Regions from separate parts of the Streptomyces europaeiscabiei genome, predicted to be linked through region 1. Evidence: riboswitches for the same ligand, from Rfam matches in the RefSeq annotation. Region 1 holds a riboswitch; the other holds the start of a gene.
What was found. A riboswitch is a leader RNA that binds a small molecule or an ion and turns the genes downstream of it on or off. The one in region 1 is predicted to bind glycine.

Region 1 (7,638 bases):
GGCCCCACCCCGCCGTAGCGCCCGCGCGGCCACTGCAACCGTGCGTCGATGCCGTGCCGGCACGCCTCGTCGAAGTTGGCGGCGGCCGCCTCGAACGGCAGCCGTGACCACACGGGCCGCGACTCCTCGGCGAGAGCGCGTACGACCCCGTAGTAGAAGGCCGCGTTGGCGATGACGTCCGTGATGGTCGGCCCGGCGGGCAGCACCCGGTTCTCGACGCGCAGATGCGGGACCCCGTCGGCGATGCCGTAGACGGGACGGTTCCAGCGGTAGATCGTGCCGTTGTGCAGCGTGAGCTCGGCGAGTGAGGGAATGCCGCCCGCGTCGAGGACGCCGATCGGATCCTCGTCGTCGCAGATGGGCAGCAGGGCCGGGAAGAAGCGCAGGTTCTCCTCGAAGAGGTCGTACGCCGAGGAGATCCACCGCTCCCCGAACCAGGTGCGCGGCCGCACTCCCTGGGCCTGGAGTTCGGGCGGCCGGGTGTCGGTGGACTGCTGGAACAGCGGCGGCCGCGATTCCCGCCACAGCTCGTGCCCGAACAGGAACGGCGAGTTGGCGCCGATGGCGACCTGCGCGGCGGCGACCGCCTGGGCGGCGTTCCACACGTCGGCGAACCGGCCCGGGGTGACCTGGAGGTGCAGCTGCACGGAGGTGCAGGCGGCTTCGGGCGCGATGGACTTCGAGGTGCAGACGAGCCGCTCCACCCCGTCGATGTCCAGGGTGAAGTCCTCGCCGCGGGCGGCGACGATCTGGTCGTTCAGCAGGGTGTAGCGGTCGCCCTCGGAGAGATTCGAGGAGACCAGGTCGTCACGGCCCAGTGTCGGCAGGATGCCGATCATCACGATTCCCGCGCCCACCTCGATCGCCTTGCGGTCCGCATACGCGAGGGAGGTGCGCAGCTCCTCGGAAAGCTGGTCGAATACCCGACCGTCCAGCCGATGTGGAGCTATGTTGACTTCCAGATTGAACATGGCGAGTTCTGTTTGGAAATCTCGGCTCGCAATCCGCTCAAGTACTTGCGCATTCATCATTCTCGGCAGACCGTCACCGTCGACGAGGTTCAGCTCGATCTCCACACCCATGAGGTTCTTGGGGCGGTCGAACCGCTTCTCCTCCAGCAGCCGCTCCAGCCCCGTCAGGCACTGCCGGAGCTTGTCGCGGTACTGCTGGCGATCGGAGAGGCCGAACGGCCCCGCAACGACCTTTTCCCCCATCGAAGTTTCCCTCCTCGGATGGGCAGGCCGACGACTCGGCCACTGCTGTCCCGGGTCCACGGTTGATGATGCCCAGGCAGAGCCGCCGATAACGTCCTACGCGCGACCTGCACACGCTAGGCTGAGCGCGGCCACCTCCGACCTTATTCACTCGGCATGCTTCTGGCACATTCAGCGGGCAAGAATGAGCACGCGCTTTCCCCCTCGTGCGCTTTCGTGAAAAGCGCCGACGGGAACCGGCCGTCCGCTACGCAACGGTAATCCGAGGTCACCGGCACACCCCCACAGAAAATCGGGGTGATAGCCATGTTCCGGCGACCGGATACCGCCTTGCTCTTCATATTCGGAGCGGCTAGCCGAAACCTCGTGTGAACACGTGTCGTATAAACTCCGCAAACGAGGCTGAGAGCCGGCACTCGCGGTCCTCGGTCCTGCCGTCAGGCCACGGGCGGCGGACCCTGCCCACGCACCGGACCCCGGGCACCCGCCTCTCCGACCCCCGAGAGCTGACAGCGCCGTCCGCCCCCGCCCTCGCCCTCGCCCTCGCGCCACCGTGCCTGTCGAATGGAGAGGCGACCCACCATGCCGCTGCATGTCCCCCCGGCTCCCGCGCCCGCCCTGCGCACCGTCCTCACGGCACTCGGTTCTCCCACCGCCGTCCACGAAGCCCGAACACCCTCCCTGAAGAACGCCCAGGGACCCGCCACACCCGAACTCCCGCTGCCCGTCCACGTACTCGACCGGATCACCCCGGAGGGCACGGGCACCACCCGGCTCACCGGCTGGCGGTTCCTGATCCGCTGCGGCGACCGCGCCGTGGCCGCCGCCGAAACCCGCCTGACCCCGGACGGCTGGGCATTCTCACACTTCTTCGAGGGCCCGTACATCGCCTCCACCGAGCGCGCCCTGCGCCAGGCCGAGGTCATGCAGCAGCCCTATCAGCCACGCCTGCTGTCGGTGCCCGAGCTGTACATGCTCACACTCTGGCTGCACGCCGATCCCACCGCCGACGGCGCCACCGGCCACCCGGCACCGACCGACCTGCTGGTCCCGCTGGCGCCTGCACCGCCCGGTATAGCGGCCCACCGGCCACACCAGGTCGCCGATCTCCTCCCGGTGCTGACCACCCGGCTGACGCCCGCTCCGCTCCTGGGATCACCCGCCTGACACCAGGGCCGCCTCGTCATGCGTACCGCTTGCGCCCCGCTGCCGATTTCCCGGTGGCGGGGCACTTGCTTTCCCACCCACCTGGAATTGCCGCTCTTTCGGGCGCCAATACGCTCGTACGAGCTATTCACACACCTTCCCCGCCGCCGGACTAGCCCCATCCGGCCATGGTGAACCACCCGAAGGGGCAGTGCGGTTGAGATGAACCATCCGGGCAGGCGATGCGTCATCAACCTGTGAAGAAGTCGTGCTGCGAAATGCCTGCGGATTGACGCCCGTGGGGCAACACTGGGACCGGACCGATTTATCACAACGGGGGGCGGCCATGAACGGGGCTTCAAGCCGCGGGACAGACAAAACAGCCATCTCAGACCACACGCCAAACCGAGAGATCCCAACAACCATGTGCCAGCACCAGCCACTGTGCCCGACTGCCGAATCCGCCGACCGGGAAGGCGCCCGACTCGTGGCGCACCACCCGGAGCAGGGATGGAGCCTGCTCTGCAACGGCGTTCTGCTCTTCGAGGACACCGGTGAGCTCCTGCCTGACGGCCAGATCATCGCGCCGCACCGCCCGATGGGCACGGTGATGACAGCCGCCTGAGCCGCACTCACGTGCGCGCAGGGTGAGCGTCCCCGCACAGGACGTCCGCCCGGACACAAGAGGGGCCGGCCGGAGAAGCACTCTCCGAACCGGCCCCGACGCGTAACCGCGCCCGACTACGCTTCGTAAGCGTCCAGCGGCGGGCAGGAACAGACCAGGTTCCGGTCACCGAAGGCCTGGTCGATCCGGCGCACCGGCGGCCAGTACTTGTCGGCGCGCGAGACCCCGGCCGGGAAGACCGCCTCCTCGCGCGTGTAGGCGTGCTTCCACTCCCCGCCGAGCGCGCCCGCGGTGTGCGGCGCGTTCCGCAGCGGGTTGTCGTCCGCGGGCCACTCGCCCGAGCCGACCTTCTCGATCTCCGCGCGAATCGCGATCATCGCCTCGCAGAACCGGTCCAGCTCACCGAGGTCCTCCGACTCGGTCGGCTCGATCATCAGCGTCCCCGCCACCGGGAACGACATCGTCGGCGCGTGGAAGCCGTAGTCGATCAGCCGCTTGGCGATGTCGTCGACGCTCACCCCGGTCGACTTGGCCAGCGGCCGCAGGTCGATGATGCACTCGTGCGCCACGAGCCCGCCCGGGCCGGTGTACAGCACCGGGTAGTGCGGCTCCAGCCGCTTGGCGACGTAGTTGGCGCTGAGCACGGCCACCTGCGTGGCCCGCTTGAGCCCCTCACCACCCATGAGCCGGACGTACGCCCACGAGATCGGCAGGATGCCCGCCGAACCCCACGGCGCCGCCGAGATCGGGCCCACGCCCGTCTCCGGGCCCGCCGCGGGCTGCAGCGGGTGGTTCGGCAGATACGGTGCGAGGTGCTCGCGCACCGCCACCGGCCCGACACCCGGACCACCGCCGCCGTGCGGGATGCAGAACGTCTTGTGCAGGTTCAGGTGCGAGACGTCACCACCGAAGTGCCCCGGCTTGGCGAGACCCACCAGTGCGTTGAGGTTGGCGCCGTCGACGTACACCTGACCGCCCGCATCGTGCACCTGCGCGCAGATGTCGGCCACGTGCTCCTCGAACACCCCGTGCGTCGACGGATACGTGATCATCAGCACGGACAGCTCGTCGCTGTACTGCTCGATCTTCGCCCGCAGATCCTCGACGTCGATCTCGCCGTCCTCGGCGGTCTTCACGACGACGACCTTCATGCCGGCCATGACGGCGCTCGCCGCGTTCGTGCCGTGCGCGGAGGACGGGATGAGGCACACGGTCCGCTGCTCGTCGCCATTGGCCCGGTGGTACCCGCGTACGGCCAGCAGACCGGCCAGCTCACCCTGCGAACCCGCGTTCGGCTGCAGCGACACCTTGTCGTACCCGGTGGCCTCCGCCAACCCCTCCTCCAGCTCACGGATGAGCGTGAGATACCCCTGCGCCTGCCCGGCGGGCGCGAACGGGTGCAGCTGCCCGAACTCCGGCCACGTCACCGGCTCCATCTCGGTGGTCGCGTTGAGCTTCATCGTGCAGGAGCCCAGCGGGATCATGCCCCGGTCCAGCGCGTAGTCCCGGTCGGCGAGCCGGCGCAGGTAGCGCAGCATCGCGGTCTCGGAGCGGTACTCGTGGAACACCGGGTGCGTGAGGTAGTCGTCCGACCGCAGCAGCCCCTCGGGCAGCGTGTCCGCGGCGGCGGCGTCGAGGGCCTCGACGTCCCCCTCCACCTCGAAGGCGGTCCACACGGCGCCCAGCTGCGCCCGCGTCGTGGTCTCGTCGCAGGAGATCGACACCAGGTCGGCGTCCACGAGGTGCAGATTCACGCCATGTTCCCGCGCGGCGGCCACCACCTCACCGGCCCGCCCCGGCACCCGCACGGTGAGCGTGTCGAAGTACGCCCCGTGCACGACCTCGATCCCACCGGCCGCGAGCCCCGCGGCGAGCACGGTGGCGTACCGGTGGGTACGCCCGGCGATGGTCCGCAGCCCCTCCGGCCCGTGGTAAACGGCGTACATACCGGCCATCACGGCGAGCAGCACCTGCGCCGTGCAGATGTTGCTGGTCGCCTTCTCCCGGCGGATGTGCTGCTCCCGCGTCTGCAGGGCGAGCCGGTACGCCTTGTGCCCGTCCACGTCCACGGAGACCCCGACGAGCCGTCCGGGCAGGCTGCGTGCGAACTTCTCCTGCACGGCCATGTAGCCCGCGTGCGGCCCACCGAAGCCCATCGGCACACCGAACCGCTGCGTCGTCCCGACCGCGATGTCGGCGCCCAGCTCACCGGGGGACGCGAGCAGCGTCAGCGCCAGCAGATCGGCGGCGACGGTCACGAGCGCGCCGAGTGCGTGCGCCTGCTCGATGACAGGCTTCAGATCCCGTACGACACCGGAGGCGCCCGGGTACTGGAGCAGCACCCCGTTGATCTCCCGCCCGGCGATGTCGGCCGGAATCCCCGCGCCGAGGTCGGCGACGACGACCTCGACGCCGGTCGGCTCTGCACGGGTCTCGATCACGGCGATCGTCTGCGGCAGCACGTCCGCGTCGACGAGGAAGAGCCCCTTCTTGTTCTTCCCCATACGGCGGGACAACGCCATGGCCTCGGCGGCAGCAGTGCCCTCGTCCAGCAGGGAGGCCCCGGAGGTGGGCAGACCGGTCAGCTCGGCCACCATGGTCTGGAAATTGAGAAGAGCCTCGAGTCGCCCTTGGGAGATCTCGGGCTGGTACGGCGTGTAAGCGGTGTACCAGGCCGGGTTCTCCATGACATTCCGCAGGATGACGGGCGGCGTGAACGTCCCGTAGTACCCGAGCCCGATCATCGAGCCGAGCACCTGGTTGCGGTCCGCGAGCGAACGCAGCTCGGCGAGCACCTCGGCCTCGGTCCGCGCGCCGGGAAGGTCCAGCGCCTCGGCGTTCTTGATCACTTCCGGGACCGCGGCCGCCGTCAGCTCGTCGAGCGAGCCGTACCCGACGTGCGCGAGCATCTTGGCCCGCGCCTCGACATCTGGGCCGATATGGCGCCGCTCGAAGGGGATTCCCTGTTCGAGCTCGGAGAGCGGAATGCGATGGGCGGTCATTGCGGAGGCCTCCTGGTCTGACACGACCTTCGAGGGGCACCACGGCACGGGCGCCCCGACGGCCTCCCCCTCTGTCATCTCAACCTGAGAGCTTCACCGGTCCAGGAACGAACCGGCTTTCACCGTCGGTGAGAGCGGAAGCCGTGACACCCGCTCTGCTTTCCAGAGTGACCTCGTCCGTGCGGTACGTGAGCCTGAGAGATTCCGGGGAGGAGTTGCTCCTTCGGCGCCTCCGGATGGTGTCCGGAGGACTCTCCCGCACGGGGTCAGCAGCCGCTGCCAGGGTATCAGCGCGACCCACGCACGAGTCTTCGAGTGGCCACCTTCCCCGTTGTGCCTTTTCGTAGGGGTGAGGGATGATTTGCGACTCCTCTGCGAACCACTTGGAGGGCCCGTGCAGACCGACATCGATCCGCGCAACCTGATCGGCCGCAAGGCGTTCGACCGCAAGGGCAGCAAGATCGGCACCGTGGACGAGGTCTACCTGGACGACGCCACCGGCATCCCCGAGTGGGCCGCGATACGCATGGGGTTCTTCGGCCGTGACGCCTTCGTCCCCCTGGAGCCCAGCGAACTGATCGAAGGCACCCTCCATGTCCCCTTCGACCGCACCCTCATCAAGGACGCCCCCGACTTCGGCGTAGGCCGCCACCTCTCCCCGGAGCAAGAACTCCAGCTCTACCACCACTACGGCCTGGACATAGCCCCGCCCCCACCCATGGACCGCAACTTCGGAAACGTCGCGGGGCAGGAAGACGTCTGACCGATGGCACCGGGGGAGTCCGTGGCCTCTCCTCCCCCTTCCCCACGCTCCTTGACTTCGCCTGCCTGGCCGGGCCCTCCCTCACGTCGCTTCCTCACGCCCTCCTCCGGCCCGCCCCACCGGCGCTCCACGACGGCGGCGCAGACAGGACAGGCGGTCCCCGCCCGCCTCAGCCCCGCACCCCGTCCGGCACCAGCGGCAACGGCTCCGCCGGCTCCAGCGCCGGATCGCCCGTCCTGAAGGTCCGCACCCGCCCCGGCCCCACGTCGAGCGGCGTCTCGAACCGCACGGTCACCCGCCCCAGCCCGCTCCCCTGCACCCACCCATGCCCGTACTCGGTATGCCGTACGTCATGTCCGGCCCTCCACTGCCGCTCCGCACCCGCGCTCTCCTCCACCGCGGGCACCTCCGCAGCGGCCCCGGCCTCTTCCTCCACGGGCTCCGGTTCCCCCGCCGCCTGCGCGAACAAGTCCTCCTGCGTGTAGTCGGCGAGCCCGCTCACCCCCACCCCCAGCAACCGCACCCCACCCGTCGTGTCCACGGCCTCCAGCAGCCGCGCCGCCGCCTCCCGCACCACCGCAGGGTCGTCCGTGGGCCCACGCAACGTCTCCGACCGGGTCAGCGTCGAAAAGTCGTACCGCCGCACCTTCAACACGATCGTCCGGCCCGACAGCCCGGCCCCCCGCAACCTCCGCACGCACCGGTCCGCAAGCCGCTGCACCTCCATCCGGACCCGCACCCGGTCATGGATGTCCACGTCGTACGTGTCCTCCACCGACACCGACTTCGTGTCCCGCTCGGCCACCACCGCCCGGTCGTCCCGCGCCAGCGCCATCGCGTACAGCCCGTGCCCATGGGCCTTTCCCAGCAGCCGAACGACCTCGTCCT
Region 2 (7,638 bases), 5.5 Mb from region 1:
GCGCCGGGCTTGAACGTCATCAACGGACGCGCGTAGAGGCGGCTGAAGTTGAAGCCGTACGCGTAGTACATGTTGCCCGGGTCGAGGGACTCGGGGGCGTCGGAGCTGGCGTAGGTGACCGTGCCGCCCTTCGCCGTGGACTCGTTGACGACACCCTTGGTCGCGGCGTTGGCGCCGGCGCCCTTGGGGGTGTCCTCCGTGCCGTCCTCCGCCTTGCTGCAGGCGGACAGAAGCAGGCCGGCGCTGCTCACAACCGCGACAGCGGCCATTGCTGACCTTCGCATGATGGTCGGGTTCTCCTTCGTAGTTGGACAGTTGCGTGGGACTACGGGCCACAACCGGGCCGCGGTCGCAGACGTCAGCGGCTGCGGGGGTCGAGGGCGTCCCGGAGGCCGTCACCGAGGAGGTTGAAGGCCAGCACCGTGATGAAGATCGCGAGGCCGGGAACGATCATGTACTGCGGGTCGACCTGGAAGAAGTCGACCGCGTCGTTGAGCATGCCGCCCCAGGAGGCCTGCGGCGGCTGGATACCGACGCCGAGGAAGCTGAGCGACGCCTCGAAGATGATGTTGGTCGGGATGAGCAGCGTCGAGTAGACGATGATCGGCGCGACCAGGTTGGGCAGCAGCTCCTTGAACAGGACGTACGGGCCGCCGGCCCCCATCCCCCGCGAGGCGTCGATGAACTCCCGCTCGCGCAGTGCCAGGGTCTGACCGCGCACGATGCGTCCCATGTACGGCCAGTTGAAGAAACCGATGACGAAGATGAGCACCGAGATGTGGAGCGGCAGTCCTTCGAGACCGAAGGCGCCGCCCTGGAGCGTCGCGGAGATGGCGATGGCGAAGAGCAGCAGCGGGAACGCCAGGAAGGTGTCCATCAGTCGGCTCACGATGGTGTCGACCCGGCCGCCGTAGTAGCCGGCGACCAGGCCGAGCACCACTCCGATGACGTTGGACAGGATCGTCGCGCCGAAGGCGACGACCAGGGAGACCCAGGAGCCCTCCAGGACGCGGGCGAGGATGTCACGGCCGAACTTGGGGTCGACCCCGAGCGGATGGTCCCAGCTCATCCCGCCGAAGTCGCCCTTGGGCAGGGAGGTGTTGGCGTCGATCAGATCCTGGTTGAAGGTGTTGGGGTCGAGCCCCAGCATCGACTGCAGCGGCCGGGAGAGGGCCGCGATCAGGATCAGCAGGACGACGATGAGACCGCCGGCGACCGCCACCTTGTCGCGCTTGAAGCGGGTCCAGGCGATCTGGCCTAGCGAACGGCCCTCGATCTTCTTGGCCTCGACACCTTCCAGCACGGCTTCGGGCTGCGCCTCGGCCTGCGATCCGGTCGTCTCAATGGGTGCGGTCATCGTCCCTCGTGCTTGCCCGTGCCGGTGGTTGCCGACTGTGCCTGACGGCCGCCCGGATCTGCGGTGCGGTCCGTCACCACTGCTGTTCTCTCTGTCGCTCTGTGTTACTGCTTGGTACGAGGGGAGACGCGGCATCGAACTTCGCCGTATGAACAGCGCGTTCGTCCGATCCCCCCATCGCTCTGGGGGAGTCTTCAACGGTCGCGCGATCAGGCACCAGACCCGGCGGCGAATGTATGCGCAACCGTGATGTGGCCAGCAGGGTTCCGCTATCCGGACGAGACGCTCTGTTGAGCGGTGGGCACGACAGTGACACGTGACCCGGGCCACGGCATGAAGGGGCGAGGCGGCCTGCGCGGAGCGCGAGCGCTCAGTACGCGCGCGGGTACCCGTATCCGCCCGCCGCCGGGGCCTGCGCCGGGGCCGCATGGGCTTCGCGGTCGTAGAAGGGGCGGGCGCCGGCCCGCAGCCACATGGCGACCGGGTCGTACTCGTCGGACATGGCGACGGTGGAGACGGGCAGGCCGTCGGGGACCGCGCCGATGGACTGCTGCATCATCCCGCGCACCGAGTCGACGGCCGGCGGTGAGGTGTCGTACACGTCGAGGCCGATGGCCAGGTACGGCGCGCCGAGCGCGGGCTGCACCCAGGCGCGGCGCAGCGAACGCACGGCGGGCGTGCGGTGGGCGTTCTGCGTCAGCAGGGCGTAGAACTGCGGGATCTCGATGGCCGGCTCGGACAGCCGGAGCGGGCCCGCGGGCTGGCGCTCCAGGCCCGTGGCGATCCGGCGCAGGTCGAGCCAGGGGATGCCGACGCCGCCGCCCGGCGCGTGCGGGTTCAGCCAGAGGCCGTAGTGGTCGGGGTAGAGGGTGCGGGCCACGTCGAGGCCGTCGACCACCTCGTAACTGCGGTTCCAGCCACTGGCGGAGAGCTCCTGGGCGGAGGTGACGCACGGGGCGTAGTTGAACCCGTCGACCTCCATGTTCCCGTACTGCGCGTCCGGGGAGCCGGCCTGGCCGTGCCAGAGGAGCATCCAGATCTGGCCGGAGGACGGGGTGGCGAGGGCACGCAGCAGCGCCTCGTAGGCGTCGTAACGCCCGGGCGTCACCTGCCGCAGCATGTGCTCGACCTGCCCGGTGGCGATGCGGCTGCCGCTCGCGCTCACGTTGGCCGCCCTTCGATGTGGACCGTGGTTGGTGTTGGACCCTGGTTATAGGAACCAGCTTAGGTGGTGTGCAGGTTGAGCCGGTCAGGGCTCGGGGGTTGTTGTGCGTTGCGGGCCGCGGCGCCGTCGTGGCTGGTCGCGCAGTTCCCCGCGCCCGTAAATGAATCCGGTCAGTAACCCTGTTGGTAGAAGGGCCGTACTTTTTCGCGGAGCCAGTCCCCCACCGGGTCCTGGGCCACGTCCAGGAAGACCATGTTGACCGGCCAGGGGACGGGGGTCTTGGTCAGGGCACGGCCGAGGCCGGCCAGGGGGAGTGCGCGGTCGGCCTCCCAGGAGGCCAGTTCGACGCCGATGAACATGACGGGGTCGGCAGTCTCGACGGAGGCGAGGCAGCGGCGGGCGGAGAGGACCACTCCGGTCGCGGCGAACTCGGCCGAGGCGGCCGCGAGGAAGTCCACGGGGTCGTCCTGCCAGTCCGGCTCGAACAGCCGTACGCGGGCGCCGTTCGCCGATCCGTCCAGCGGGGTCCGCCCGGCCCGGCACAGCTCGGCCACGGCGGGCGGCGGCAACGGCATACCGACGACACCGTCCGGGTTCAGGGCGAGGCCGATCTGCGGGGGCAGGCCGCGCGCGAACTCGACGGCCGGGGCGATCGTGAACGACATGTGACTGCCGGCGACCTGGCGGAACTGCTCCTCGGAGCTGAAGACCGGCACATACGCCTGGCCGTCGAACTCCATCGTGGGCAGATCGAGCTGACCGCTCTGCGGCCCGCCGCCCTCCGGCAGCGGCACCCAGACGAAGCTGCGGGCCAGCACCTCCACGATCCGCGCCCCGGCCTGGGGCACGCCGAGCGACGCGGACAGCACCTCCTCGAGCTCGTTGCCGGGCCACCCGCCGTGCCCGTGGGGATGTGCCTGTGCCGGAAAGTCCGCCGGGAAGTCCATCTGCTGCCTACCGCTTTGCTCCGTGATGCTGTTGTCCCTGCACCTTAATGCCACCGACTCGCCGGGGCGCCCCTCAAGGAACGCGGGACAGCGCCGACCGGCGGCTCGGCCGCGTGGGCGCGACCAGCCACGCCGTACCCGCGGTCCGCGACGCACAGCACCCCCGACGCTCTCCCGGATCTCACCCCCCGAAGTCGATCCGCTTCAAGACGTCCGCCGCGGCCCGATCGATGATCACCGCTGCCCCGCACCCCTCCGGCAGCCTGCCCCGCTCCGCCGCCCGCAGCAGCTGCCTCATCGCCCCCCTGTGCCGGGCGAAGGCGTACCGCGACACGCCCCTTCCCCGCTCCCGCTGCCCGTCCCGCGCCTCGTCGGGCGTCACGTCGAGCAACAGCAGATGCAGGGTGCCGCCCCGCCTTCTGGCCTCACGCGCGAGCCAACTTCGTACCCACGCCTGCGCCCCGCAGTCGTGCACGACGACGCCCTCCCCCGAGCGGAGGGCACGCCGCAGGCCCGCGTAGTGCGCGAGGCGCACGAAGGGCCGGTAGGCCGCGTACGGCAGGTGGCGGGCGAAGCGCGCGTCGAAGCGGTCCCGGGTGTCCTGGGAGTCGATCCGGACGCCGGGCACGGACCGCCGCATCAGCGTCGACTTGCCGCTGCCCGGGAGCCCGGTGACCACCACCAGGTCGTCCGGTCCGAAGGACAGTCCGTGGGGGCTCCGCCCAGCACGCTCCCTGAGGTCGCGGACGACCGGCCTCGGGAACGGGCCGCACGCCTCACCGGCCGGTACGACGGGCTGCTTGGGCATGGCGATGCCCGAAGTGGTCGCGTACGCCGTGGTCCTGTTCACCGTGATCGTCCTCCCCAGGGGAATGGGTATGGAGTCCCATCCCCACAGACCGTAAAGAAAAGGTAATGCCCGATCCCTCCTGGTTCAGTCCTCGTATGGCCACAAGACTGCTACGGACCGCTGTGTCTGCCTGTGCTCGTCGTGTCCCCACCTGTGAAAGGTCCCCCTGCCGCACCACGTCGATGCGTGCAATGATGTGCGCGCCAACTGCATACCGGCCGCTTGAATCCGCGCGGGAGAGCTCCCAGCAGTCTCGCTGGGGCGCCGAAGGAGCAAGTCCCTCCCTTGAATCTCTCAGGCTCAGATACCGCGTGGGCGAGGCACATCTGAAAAGCGGGCCGCACCTCTTCTTGCGCAGAGGACGGCTCCACCCAAGGTGCAAACCATGACCACCAGTACGTGCGGTCGTGGTGAACCTCTCAGGTTCCGATGACAGATGGGGAGGATCGCCCTCGCCTGTCATGCCCTGGGAGCAGAACCGATGAGCAGTAGCCCCACCGCTGGATCGCGCCGTACCGCGCTCGATGCCCTGCATCGCTCGCTCGGTGCGACGATGACCGACTTCGCAGGCTGGGACATGCCCCTGCGCTACGGCTCCGAACGCGACGAGCACACCGCCGTCCGCACGAAGGCCGGCCTCTTCGACCTCTCCCACATGGGCGAGATCACCGTCTCCGGCCCGCAGGCCGCCTCGCTGCTCGATCACGCGCTGGTCGGCAACATCGGCGGTGTGAAGCCCGGCCGCGCCCGCTACACCATGATCTGCCGCGAGGACGGCGGCATCCTCGACGACCTGATCGTCTACCGCCTGGGCGAGACCGAGTACATGGTCGTCGCGAACGCCTCCAACGCCCAGGTCGTGCTGGACGCGCTCGTCGAGCGTTCCGCCGGGTTCGACGCCGAGGTGCGGGACGACCGGGACGCGTACGCGCTGCTCGCCGTCCAGGGCCCCGAGTCGCCCGGCATCCTGGCCGCCCTCACCGACGCCGACCTCGACGGTCTGAAGTACTACGCGGGGCTGCCCGGCACGGTCGCCGGGGTCCCCGCGCTGATCGCCCGGACCGGGTACACCGGTGAGGACGGCTTCGAGCTGTTCGTGAAGCCGGAGCACGCCGTCGAGCTGTGGCAGGCGCTGACCAAGGCGGGCGAGGGCGCGGGCCTGGTGCCCTGCGGGCTGTCCTGCCGGGACACGCTGCGCCTGGAGGCGGGCATGCCGCTGTACGGTCACGAGCTGACCACCGAGCTGACGCCGTTCGACGCCGGGCTCGGGCGCGTCGTGAAGTTCGAGAAGGAGGGCGACTTCGTCGGGCGTACGGCGCTGACTGCGGCCGCCGAGCGCGCCGCCTCGGCCCCGCCCCGCGTCCTCGTCGGCCTGGTCGCCGAGGGCCGCCGGGTGCCGCGCGCCGGATACCCGGTCGTCGCCGACGGCAAGGTGATCGGCGAGGTCACCTCCGGCGCTCCCTCCCCGACGCTGGGCAGGCCGATCGCCATGGCGTACGTCGACGCCACGCACGCCGCGCCGGGCACGGCCGGTGTGGGCGTGGACATCCGGGGCAGCCACGAGCCGTACGAGGTCGTGGCGCTGCCGTTCTACAAGCGGCAGAAGTGACACCTTCGTAGTCGTCCGCCCGTAGTCGTGTGCGAGGTCGTACACGTAGTCGTTCGGAAGCGGCACCCGTGTGGACCCCGAGAGTGACACTGGGCACATCCGCGCTGCTCAACAGCGGTTTCAGCAGTCCCCCCCCTTCCTCACCACTCCCCCGCGTACAGGAGAATTCAGGCCATGAGCAACCCCCAGCAGCTGCGTTACAGCAAGGAGCACGAGTGGCTGTCGGTCGCCGAGGACGGCGTCTCGACGGTCGGCATCACGGAGTTCGCGGCGAACGCGCTCGGCGATGTCGTCTACGCCCAGCTTCCCGAGGTGGGCTCCACCGTGGCCGCGGGCGAGACCTGCGGCGAACTGGAGTCCACGAAGTCGGTCAGCGACCTGTACTCACCGGTCTCCGGTGAGATCACCGAGATCAACGAGGACGTCGTCAACGACCCGTCGCTGGTGAACACCGCCCCGTTCGAGGGCGGCTGGCTGTTCAAGGTACGAGTCGCGCAGGAGCCGGACGACCTGCTCACCGCCGACGAGTACGTCGCCCACACCGCCGGCTGAGAGGACGAGGTCGTACGCATGTCGCTTCTGAACACGCCCCTGCACGAGCTGGACCCCGAGGTCGCCGCCGCCGTCGACGCCGAGCTGCACCGCCAGCAGTCCACCCTGGAAATGATCGCCTCGGAGAACTTCGCCCCCGTCGCGGTCATGGAGGCCCAGGGCACCGTCCTGACCAACAAGTACGCCGAGGGCTACCCCGGCCGCCGCTACTACGGCGGCTGCGAACACGTCGACGTCACCGAACAGATCGCCATCGACCGCCTCAAGGACCTCTTCGGCGCCGAATACGCCAACGTCCAGCCCCACTCCGGCGCCTCCGCCAACCAGGCCGCCCTCTTCGCCCTCGCCCAGCCCGGCGACACCATCCTCGGCCTCGACCTCGCCCACGGCGGCCACCTCACCCACGGCATGCGCCTGAACTTCTCCGGCAAACAGTTCAACGTCGTCGCCTACCACGTCGACACCGCCACCGGCCTCGTCGACATGGCCGAACTGGAGAAGCTCGCCAAGGAGCACCGCCCGAAGGTGATCATCGCGGGCTGGTCGGCGTACCCGCGTCAGCTGGACTTCGCCGAGTTCCGCCGGATCGCCGACGAGGTCGGGGCGTATCTGTGGGTGGACATGGCGCACTTCGCGGGCCTGGTCGCCGCCGGACTGCACCCCAACCCCGTCGAGTACGCGGACGTGGTCACCTCCACCACCCACAAGACCCTCGGCGGCCCGCGCGGCGGCATCATCCTGGCGAAGAAGGAGTTCGCGAAGAAGCTGAACTCCTCCGTCTTCCCGGGCTTCCAGGGCGGTCCGCTGGAGCATGTGATCGCGGCGAAGGCGGTGTCCTTCAAGGTCGCGGCCTCCGAGGAGTTCAGGGAGCGCCAGCGCCGTACGGTCGAGGGCGCGCGGATCCTCGCCGAGCGGCTGACGGCCCCGGACGCCCGGGAGGCCGGTGTCGACGTCCTGTCCGGCGGCACCGACGTGCATCTGATCCTGGTCGACCTGCGCGCCTCCGAGCTGGACGGGCAGCAGGCCGAGGACCGTCTCCACGAGGTCGGCATCACCGTCAACCGCAACGCCGTCCCCAACGACCCGCGTCCGCCGATGGTCACCTCCGGGCTCCGCATCGGCACCCCGGCCCTGGCCACCCGCGGCTTCACCGCCGAG

Region 2: linked by a shared signal. The riboswitch ahead of gcvT (glycine cleavage system aminomethyltransferase GcvT) and the one ahead of gcvP (aminomethyl-transferring glycine dehydrogenase) in region 1 are both predicted to bind glycine.

The regions. Positions count from the first base shown of each region.
Region 1 is NZ_CP107841.1:1,763,243-1,770,880, forward strand. Features, by position in the region: gene OG858_RS07500 (glutamate--cysteine ligase) at 1-1,214, opposite strand, end outside; gene OG858_RS07505 (hypothetical protein) at 1,797-2,381, shown strand; gene OG858_RS07510 (DUF5999 family protein) at 2,785-2,985, shown strand; gene gcvP (aminomethyl-transferring glycine dehydrogenase) at 3,102-5,987, opposite strand; glycine riboswitch at 6,160-6,256, opposite strand; gene OG858_RS07520 (PRC-barrel domain-containing protein) at 6,382-6,750, shown strand; gene OG858_RS07525 (DNA polymerase IV) at 6,920-7,638, opposite strand, start outside.
Region 2 is NZ_CP107841.1:7,301,436-7,309,073, reverse strand. Features, by position in the region: gene OG858_RS32095 (ABC transporter substrate-binding protein) at 1-284, opposite strand, end outside; gene OG858_RS32090 (ABC transporter permease) at 359-1,357, opposite strand; gene OG858_RS32085 (enhanced serine sensitivity protein SseB C-terminal domain-containing protein) at 1,728-2,522, opposite strand; gene OG858_RS32080 (enhanced serine sensitivity protein SseB) at 2,693-3,469, opposite strand; gene OG858_RS32075 (AAA family ATPase) at 3,651-4,319, opposite strand; glycine riboswitch at 4,543-4,639, shown strand; glycine riboswitch at 4,640-4,765, shown strand; gene gcvT (glycine cleavage system aminomethyltransferase GcvT) at 4,801-5,928, shown strand; gene gcvH (glycine cleavage system protein GcvH) at 6,103-6,480, shown strand; gene glyA (serine hydroxymethyltransferase) at 6,499-7,638, shown strand, end outside.